DNA from 3 places in the Lutispora sp. QWL-02 genome. Region 2 is predicted to be linked to each of the others. Evidence: riboswitches for the same ligand, from Rfam matches in the RefSeq annotation. Region 2 holds a riboswitch; each other region holds the start of a gene.
What was found. A riboswitch is a leader RNA that binds a small molecule or an ion and turns the genes downstream of it on or off. The one in region 2 is predicted to bind cyclic di-GMP.

Region 1 (3,130 bases), 430 kb from region 2:
ACTGCTTCAATCAGTCTGGCCAAGGGTTTAGGCTTTGAAGTCAAATCTCAGGAGGTTGTTGCTTCGATAACATTATAAATTCTTGTATAGGGATCAGACCTTACAGAGCATTGCTCTAAATTAGTGTTTTATGCGGATAAGGATGATTTATATTTTTCGAGGTGAGGATATGAAAAAAGTTTATGTTATTTTTGCTGTATTTTTATTGCTGCTTGGAATTTCTGCCTGCTTCAGATTCTCCATCGTCGGAGTAAACAGAGACGGGCTTGAGGGCGATGCTCGTAAATCTCAAAAAATAGATGATAGCTGGCAGGTATCCAAATCTGTGACGGACGATCTTGGTGCATTGCTGTTTTATGATAAGCATTTAAATGATTTTACTTACTCCATTTATTTGAACAGAAAAGGATTCTCATTCGGATATTTTTTCCGCTCAGGCGGGGGTACCAGCGGCATTTCCAATGGTATTAGGGCCTTCAATTACGGCAGTTCCATGGCTTTAATTTCCATGAATAAGGTGAATGTGGCCCGAATTGAATGCGTGTCGGAAACTGGTCTAATACAAGACGCCGTTTATATGGTAGAGCCTTTCCATTTGCGCGAATTTGGCGGAACTAAACCAGGCTCACCGGTGTATGTAGAAAAAAGAATTAGAAAAATATTAGCAAGCCCCTAAAAATATCAAATAAATTTTAGGGGCTATAACTATTTTAGAACTATTTACGGAAGTAGCTGACCGGATACTTTTTACCTATGGCGGCATTCGCACCCAAATGAGGATAGTAGTCTTCACTATGTTCTATTCGGCATAGTACAGGACCATATGTTGTTATTTTTGCACTTGTCTCTCTGTTTCCGCAATGACGGCATTCCAACCAAGATGCGCCGTACATTCTAAAGTGATGATGAGGATAATCATAGTAAATACATGATTCTACTGGTATGTCAGGACCACCGGCACAGCTTCCTGTATATCTGTCAGCTTGCTGTTCACAAGAGCTGCATTCATTTGGGTCTTGTCCTGGTATGTTGGCATATGTATTGGAAATAAGCACACATAATACAAGTAGAATGATCAGGAGTTTTTTTGAAATTTTTTTAAACATAATCACACCTCCAAAATCTGATTCATGCGCAAACATGCTAATAAAAAATATGAAAAATATTTAAAGTTTATACCATTCAGTAAATAAAAATACAGTTATCTCTTTCTAAAACTTTATAGTGGCTTACATGAGCAGAAAGCTAAGCTTGCTGCTCTTTTTCATACCTATTTCAATATATGACAACAGCGTACAAAAACAAACAGTTATTGACATAAAAGGTAATTGGAAATATAATGGTAATGTTGTTTGAATAAACAATTCCTTTTCGCAATAATATCAATTCACAGCTATAAACACAGCAGGATTTACAGCAAATGCAATTAAATATTATTTTAGTATTACTGTTATGCTATATGATAATGGCAAACTTATCGAAAGGTAGGGGCGCAAAGCTACGAGTCTAAGGTGGAAACACTATGACAGTCGGGCCGCCAAGATAGAGTTTTTTTAAGCCATGGCCATTATAGCGCCATGGCTTTTATAATTTTAGGATTTTATATAGATACTATATAAGAAAAATGAAGTATAATTTTGAGGTGAATTCGTTGTGTCCAATGATAATGATTTTGATCTGTTTGAGAGCAACATTGATGATCTGCTGAAGCTGCTGAAATTTGATTCCAATACCTACAAGCATTCGATGAATGTAGCTCAATATTCAAAAAAATTTACTGAGCTGCTGGGTGATGAAGTTAATATTAATACGATCTATTATTCCGGCTTGTTCCATGATATTGGTAAAATAAAAGTTGACTCCAGTATACTGAATAAAAAAAGTGAGCTTAAGCCTGAAGAATTTAGCAGCATGATGAAGCATTCTCAGTTTGGTTATAACATATTAAAGCGAACTCATATGCCCAAGGAAATGAAGTTTGCAGCATTCTTTCATCATGAGCGCTGGGATGGAAAGGGTTATCCCTGGCATTTGGAGGCGGGGCAGATCCCTAAAGTAGCAAGGCTTATAAGCATATGTGACGTATTTGACGCATTGACTTCCGACAGACCTTATAGAAAGGCATATTCAATAGAAAAGGCATTAAATATTATGCAGAATTCAAAAGGGCAATTCGACCGGGAATTATTTAAAGCATTTATTGACAACTTGGATTCAATAATCGATAGGTAGGAATTTAATAAATTATCAGGCAGGTGAGAAAAATCACCTGTTTTTACTTTATCGGTATTAAGCATATAGGTTATGACAATCGTAACTGGTATAATAATAGCAAGAACATATAATTTATAATCAAGTGTAATGGAGGGGTTTTTATGAAGTCTGCTGATCTATACCATCGATTGGAACGGGATTTTATCTCGGAAAACATGAGAGATAACTGGGCGAAATACATGGGCGAATTAGAAGAGTATCTTTCTCCTAATTTCAAAGAAAGAATCATTAGCAAAGCTTAGAGAGAATAGAGTATCTATATATAATTTACATGTGCCGTTGGATAACTTCAGCGAATATTCAACAAGCAAGACTTTAGCTGATGTTCTTATTACAGGCATTTCAGCCAACAATGAAGATTACTCAGAAGTTCATGAGCTTGAGCGGAAAAGCCGCATTAATATTCTAGGAGGAACACATTATTCCACTGAAAAATTTGCATGTCAAAAGATGTGTACTTATTTTGAAAAGCTTGGACTCGTCTCTGCCTTTATTGAAGGAGAACCGGTATATGAGGATATGTAAGCTTATTATGTGATAAAAAGTGATTGAACAAAGAGGAGAGCATTATGCATGAAACAGAAGTAAAGGGTATCCTATCAGCTCAAAACGGAATGAATATATACCGCGGCTGTACTCATGGATGCATTTATTGTGATTCGAGGAGCAAGTGTTATCAGATGCATCATGATTTTGAAGATATAGAAGTTAAGATAAATGCGGCAGAACTTTTAGAGGATGCTTTGCGCAGAAAAAGGAAAAAATGCATAATCGGCACCGGGGCAATGAGCGATCCATATATTCATCTGGAGGAAAAATTGGGCAACACCAGAAAATGCATTGAGCTTATTCATCA
Region 2 (3,130 bases):
TTCCAAAGTGGAGCATATTATCCTGGAGATAAATTCAAAATGCCACAATATGATATAACCCTTATAGCACAATGGGCACTAAATGAATACACCATAACTTATCAAGCAGGACCTAATGGAAGTTTAGCTGGTGGAACAAGAATAGACAAGATATTACATGGAGAAATCTATAAAGAAGCACCAACACCTGTTGCAAATTCCGGATATTATTTCAGTGGCTGGACTCCAGCATTACCTGGAACTGATGATAAGGTAATGGGAGATAAGACCTTTACTGCTAACTTTACAAAAAAATCAGACCCACCAGAAAAGCCTGAAAGGCCAGATAAGCCAGATAAGCCGGATAAACCAGATAAGCCAGATCAGATAGTAGTGATTCCTGATGAGCCGATTCCTGCAGGCTTGCCGCAGTTGAATAAGGGAGATCACTTCCAATACATTCAAGGTTATCCTGACGGCACAGTAAAGCCTGAAGGCTATATCACCAGAGATGAAGTTGCTGCAGTATTTTATAGGCTTCTGACCGTTGAATACAGAAACAGTATAAAGACTGATGCTCATAAATTCTCTGATGTAGCGAAAAACAGATGGTCAAATATACACATTGCTACTTTGGCTAAAGGTGGAATAGTTACAGGCTATACTGATGGAACCTTTAGACCGGGTAACTATATCACAAGAGCGGAAATGGCTGTAATTGCTTCGAAGTTTGATAAGTTAAGTCCTTTTGAAAGCGATAAATTCTCAGATATTGCCGGACATTGGGCAAATAGATATATCAACTCCGCAGCAGAAAAAGGATGGATAAAAGGCTATTCTGATGGAACTTTCAAGCCGGATCAATATATCACCAGAGCTGAATTCGTAACCTTAGTCAACAATGTATTAGACAGAAGAGTTGCCATAGGTGAGATATTGCCAGAAGCCAAACAGTTCCTGGATTTGCCTGAATCCAAGTGGTATTATGAAGCAATGCAAGAAGCAATCAATAGCCACAATTACTATAGACTGGATAACGGCTATGAGGATTGGACAGATATTTATTATCCAGAATTGGAAATGTAGTAAAATGAGTAAAAGCGAAGGGGACAAGTGATTTGCATTGTCCCCTTCGCCTCATAAATGCAATAAATCAGAACGCAAATAAAGTGATATAATTGTGCAGAAAATTCACAAAACTTGTCCAAATGATTATTTACAATTAAAATAGTTATGGTATAATAAAGATAAATAATTGTATAATTTAAACATCAGCTGATAAGCGATAATAGCAAACCTCGGGAAACTGGGGGACGCAAAGCTACAGGGCCTGTAAAATGGCAGCCAGCTACCGAAAGATTAGTTTTTTTATTTCCGCTATAGCTGATAACTCTCAAACGATAATAGCAAACCTTGGGAAACTGGGGGACGCAAAGCTACAGGGCCTATAAAATGGCAGCCAGCTACCGAAAGGGGTCGTTTTCAGTGAAAAATATTAGATTTATTGCAATGTTGATTATAGGTGTTATGCTATGGAATCCCATAGCTGTAGATGCTTCTTCGAATATTGCTATCGATACAAAAAAAGCAAATGAAGGCGTAGTTAGAATCTCTTATACGGGAATCAACAAAAAAACCAAGGTTATGGTAGAAAAGGGTTCTGCAAAATATTACTATGATCTGCAAAAAGAAGAAGATTTTTTTCCTCTTCAGCTTGGACAAGGCAGCTATACCGTATCCGTGCTGGAGAATACTTCAGGCATCCAATATAAGGTTATGGCCAAGAAAAGCTTCAAAGCTGATATAACTGAAGAGAATTTAGTATATCTCAAATCCACTCAGCCTATATTGTGGAGTGAAGACATGGCCGCCATAAAGCTTGCTGGGGCTCTGACACAGGATGAATCAAATGACGAAAAAATTGTACAAGCTTTATATGAATATATGATAAATAATATCAGCTATGATTATAATAAGATGGACAAGCTTAGCACAAATTATACTCCTGACATAGATACAATATTGAAAGACGGCAAAGGAATATGCTATGATTATTCGGTTTTGTTCGGAGCTATGCTGAGAAGCAGAGGCATACCGGCTAAGTTGATAAAGGGTTACAAAAACGATATCAGCGTATATCACGCGTGGAACGAGGTTTACATGAACGGAAGCTGGAAGATCATAGACACAACCTATGATGCAATGAAGAATAAGACTGGGACAAGCTATAGCATGTTCAAAGCCCAAAGTGATTATAATAAGTCAAAAGAATATTAAATCTCTGCATATATGACGCAAAAACCGCTTTAATAAAAAGGCGGTTTTTGTGGTATAATGGGACAGAAATAATTTAATCAGATTGGAAGGACGAAACAGTATGTTAAACGAGTTCTCAAGGACTGAGCTGCTGCTTGGCAAGGAAGCGATGGAGAGATTACAAAAGGCATCAGTTGCCGTATTCGGCATAGGCGGGGTAGGTTCTTTTTGCGTGGAAGCCCTCGCCAGAAGCGGTATCGGAAGTTTTATCCTTATTGATGATGACAAGGTATGCCTTACAAATATAAATCGCCAGCTGATTGCTACAAGAAAGACTGTGGGCAAGCATAAGGTTGAGGTGATGAAGGATCGCATCCAGGAAATAAACCCAAGAGCCAAGGTTGAAATACATCAGGCCTTTTATACAGAGGATAATGCGGATAAATTTGATTTCTCCGGCTGCTCTTATATTGTTGATGCGATAGATACGGTTTCGGCAAAGCTGACGCTTATTCAGCGTGCAAAGGCGGCAGGCGTGCCCGTTATCAGCTGCATGGGTGCAGGGAATAAGCTGGACCCTACGCGCTTTGAGGTGGCAGATATATATGAGACCTCTGTTTGTCCTCTTGCTAAAGTGATGCGGCATGAGCTTAGAAAGAGGAATATCCAATCCCTCAAGGTTGTATATTCCAGGGAAGTCCCCATAACACCCATGGATGATGAGGCCAACAGCTGTAAGCATAATTGTATTTGTCCTCCGGATACGAAGCGAAAATGTACCGTAAGACGTCAGGTGCCCGGAAGCATTTCATTCGTTCCGTCGGTGGCGGGGCTCATTTTGGCCGGAGAAGTGATCAAAGATTTAGCATGCAAAAGCATTCTATTGTAATCCATA
Region 3 (3,130 bases), 2.0 Mb from region 2:
TCCGTCAGGACAATTTTGTCCGCATGCTCCTTTTTCAGCATGATAAAGCTGGCGATGTTGGACGGAGACTTCTCAAAGTAGTATTCCTGCCTCTCACCATCAAGCCCGTACACATATCCGACGACGAGATCCTTTTTTAGCAGTTCTGGTAATACTTCCTTTTGCATATCTATTTCCTCCTTGATATTTTTGTTTTAATCTCAGAAGGATACGACAGGACGGAAAAAGCCCGCCCTGCCGCATAGTTTCCAAGATCAAAAAATGATCTGCTTGTTCTTCATTGCGAATTGACGCTTCTATTCGACACTACTTCCCGAAGCGAAAAGAGCCTTACGGCTCTCAGGGCGACAGCATAAACGGCTTGTGGTCAATAAGCCTCATAGGAATCTTACCTCTCCCAGGATCTCTGCGAGCCGCCCCCATTGCTTGAGTCTGTGGCTGGACGGAAGTAGCATTATCACTGCCCATTTCATTGCGAAACAGTCCACCAAAGACTGTTTTATGACCGGGCGTTCCCGCTCGTCACCTTCGATGCCATCGGTTCGACGGATGTCTTACAATCCGCAGGCAGTCTCCGCGCGCCCGTCAATGTCGCTGCCGCTTTTCACACGGCTGGACAGCTCATGTATTTATGCTGTCGGATATGAAATTTTCAAAGAGCAACAGGGGAATAAAAAAATCCCCTCACTTCTTTAAGGAAAAAAGTGAGGGGCTGGACCAAAAAACTTTTTATTTTTCTAAAATTTTTTTGAGCTGACTCAGTATTCGTTTTTTACGATTGTGTATAGTCATGCGCGGAATGCCAGTCTCCGCAGCCAATTGATGCTCGCTTTTTTCGAGGTAAAACAGCGCTATAATCAGCTGGCGTTCAGCTTCGTTTAGCAGAAGCAGGCATTGCCGGAGCCTTTCAAGCATATCCCGCTGAGTAATTTCATCCTCCACAGAATTCTGTCTTGAGGCTATTATGTATTCCAGTGAAATACCTTTTTCCTCAGCTTCCTCCAGAGAGATGGTATTGTTTGAGTAAAGTTCACCCTCATAAATCTCATGCTCCCTGTGCTGGTAATAAGCCTTATAGACTTCTTTGGTCACAGGGATGCGTTTTTTGTTGACTACCAATGTATATTTTTTCTGCTCCATGAGCTTGTCCTCCATTTCGTGAATTTGAAAATCCGGAAATGAAGAACAAACGGAGGAGAGCGGCATCTTAGGGCAATTCTGTGCAACAAAAAAAGAGCGTACTTACAGACACAACTGTCTATTTGTACACTCTTAGTATTTATTTCATTTTTGATATGCTCTGATGGTTCGTGTTGATGACCGTACTGCCCTAATAAACAGTACAGGCTTTTTTTAACCGTTTACCGATTAAAACAACGCATTCAATGATGTCCGCTTCATCACGCCAGGCCGCTGATCGGCAGCGGCCGTTCGTTTCTTACGACATACTGCGAAAGCATAAAAACGCCCTCCAATCCCGCAAGTCGGAGGGTTTCGTTTCTGGTCATTTAGGCATGTAGACAGACCCGCCAAACTCACGTTTTTTTTATTTGGCGGGTGTCGCCTGATGTTGACCTGTCATATGAAAAAACCTGCCGCAAAAGGGCAGGCTTAGCAAGTAATCCTTTACGGCAGCCAGGCTATCGTAATGCGCTCGCATTTTAGACCCTTGGCTTTGCGTCCTTGTCTTTCGGCAAGTTTGCCCTTACTCTCTTATGGATCTTCCTTGCAAAATTATAACAATATATGATTGTATAGATTTAATAAATATTGCTTTTGTTTTATTTTCTTGCTCAAGCGCCGTAAAGCAGGTAAACGGTTATTACTGTGCAGCCTGCAGTCCCCGGCAGCAAAGTATACTGTGAAATCGTCATCAAGCGGGTTACCGCATGTTTCAATTAAATCGCAATTAAAATTAAAAATAGCATCCTTAATTTTGATATAATTAGCTCGGTCATTTTATCGTGCATGTGTAATATAAGGAAATTATTTAGCGGTTCATGGCAATTAATTTTGATGGATGAAGTTCACTTAAACCTATGATTGGCTCCTTATATACCTGCTTGCCAGGTGTTACATAATCGCCTCACCTATATGTTATTTACTTATTAGAAATCACTTGCAATTTCTATATTATTGAGTAATAAATGTATATACTAACATGCGCAATTTTAATTAAAGGTTAGCAATTTCGTATTGTTATAATCAGAAAACGATTATAACGGAAAGGAGACACTATGAAAAATCTTGAAATAGTGATAGCCGCTATCCAATATATTGAAGCACATTTGACAAGCGAAAAGATCAACCTGGATATTGTTGCCGAGGCAGTACACTATTCGAAATACCACCTCCACCGCATTTTCACCGATACGGTAGGGCTTTCTATACATGACTATACGCAGCGCAGGCAGCTGACTGAAGCTGCGAAACTGCTGGTTTTTTCAGACAAACCCATTATTGATATAGCAATTTTAGCCGGCTACGACAGTCAGCAAGCTTTCAGTAATGTATTCAAGGTTATGTATAAGCAGTCTCCTAACCAATATCGAAGAAATGAGGTGTTTTATCCATTGCATCTTGAATACAACTTCAAGGACCAACACGAATCGCTTGAGAGCACGCGAAAAAGCTCTGTGAGGAAAATCCGCTTTGCCAAAGAAGAGGATATTCCGTTATGGATGGATTTAGTGCTCCTTGTTATTGACGGGTTCCCCTATCTGGAAGAGGATGAGCATTTAACGACTCTAAAACGCTATATCGCAAACAAAGGCGCAATTCTTATGACCGATAATAGCATTTCTATTGGAGGTATGATGATCAACTACGAAACAGGCAGCATCGATTTTTTAGCGGTACATCCGCTTTACAGGAACCAGGGTATTTCTCAAGATCTCTTGAATGTGGCGCTCACCGAGCTGCTGGAGAATAAGGAAATCAGCATAACCACATTCCGAGAGGGCGACAAAGCAGATACAGGATATCGAAAGGCTCTTAAGGAGCTGGGCTTCGCCGAGGCGGAGCTTTTAACAGAATTCGGATATCCGACGCAAAAAATGATTTTACCCAGGGAGGATTCAAATGACTAATGCACAGCAGCTAGACAAGGGCGCATTGCGTACGTCTGTCC

Region 1: linked by a shared signal. The riboswitch ahead of AC4HCY_RS17500 (HD-GYP domain-containing protein) and the one ahead of AC4HCY_RS19595 (transglutaminase-like domain-containing protein) in region 2 are both predicted to bind cyclic di-GMP.
Region 3: linked by a shared signal. The riboswitch ahead of AC4HCY_RS09800 (sigma factor-like helix-turn-helix DNA-binding protein) and the one ahead of AC4HCY_RS19595 (transglutaminase-like domain-containing protein) in region 2 are both predicted to bind cyclic di-GMP.

Annotation. Positions count from the first base shown of each region.
Region 1 covers NZ_CM177762.1:3,679,328-3,682,457, reverse strand. Annotated here, with positions in the region: gene AC4HCY_RS17515 (GNAT family N-acetyltransferase) at 1-78, shown strand, start outside; gene AC4HCY_RS17510 (hypothetical protein) at 170-676, shown strand; gene AC4HCY_RS17505 (hypothetical protein) at 717-1,106, opposite strand; cyclic di-GMP riboswitch class I at 1,458-1,542, shown strand; gene AC4HCY_RS17500 (HD-GYP domain-containing protein) at 1,654-2,232, shown strand; gene AC4HCY_RS17495 (hypothetical protein) at 2,376-2,516, shown strand; gene AC4HCY_RS17490 (SPL family radical SAM protein) at 2,844-3,130, shown strand, end outside.
Region 2 covers NZ_CM177762.1:4,105,393-4,108,522, reverse strand. Annotated here, with positions in the region: gene AC4HCY_RS19600 (S-layer homology domain-containing protein) at 1-1,065, shown strand, start outside; cyclic di-GMP riboswitch class I at 1,260-1,335, shown strand; cyclic di-GMP riboswitch class I at 1,375-1,450, shown strand; gene AC4HCY_RS19595 (transglutaminase-like domain-containing protein) at 1,465-2,256, shown strand; gene AC4HCY_RS19590 (tRNA threonylcarbamoyladenosine dehydratase) at 2,357-3,124, shown strand.
Region 3 covers NZ_CM177762.1:2,109,658-2,112,787, reverse strand. Annotated here, with positions in the region: gene AC4HCY_RS09805 (recombinase family protein) at 1-167, opposite strand, end outside; gene AC4HCY_RS09800 (sigma factor-like helix-turn-helix DNA-binding protein) at 730-1,140, opposite strand; cyclic di-GMP riboswitch class I at 1,628-1,714, opposite strand; gene AC4HCY_RS09795 (GNAT family N-acetyltransferase) at 2,238-3,089, shown strand; gene AC4HCY_RS09790 (HelD family protein) at 3,082-3,130, shown strand, end outside.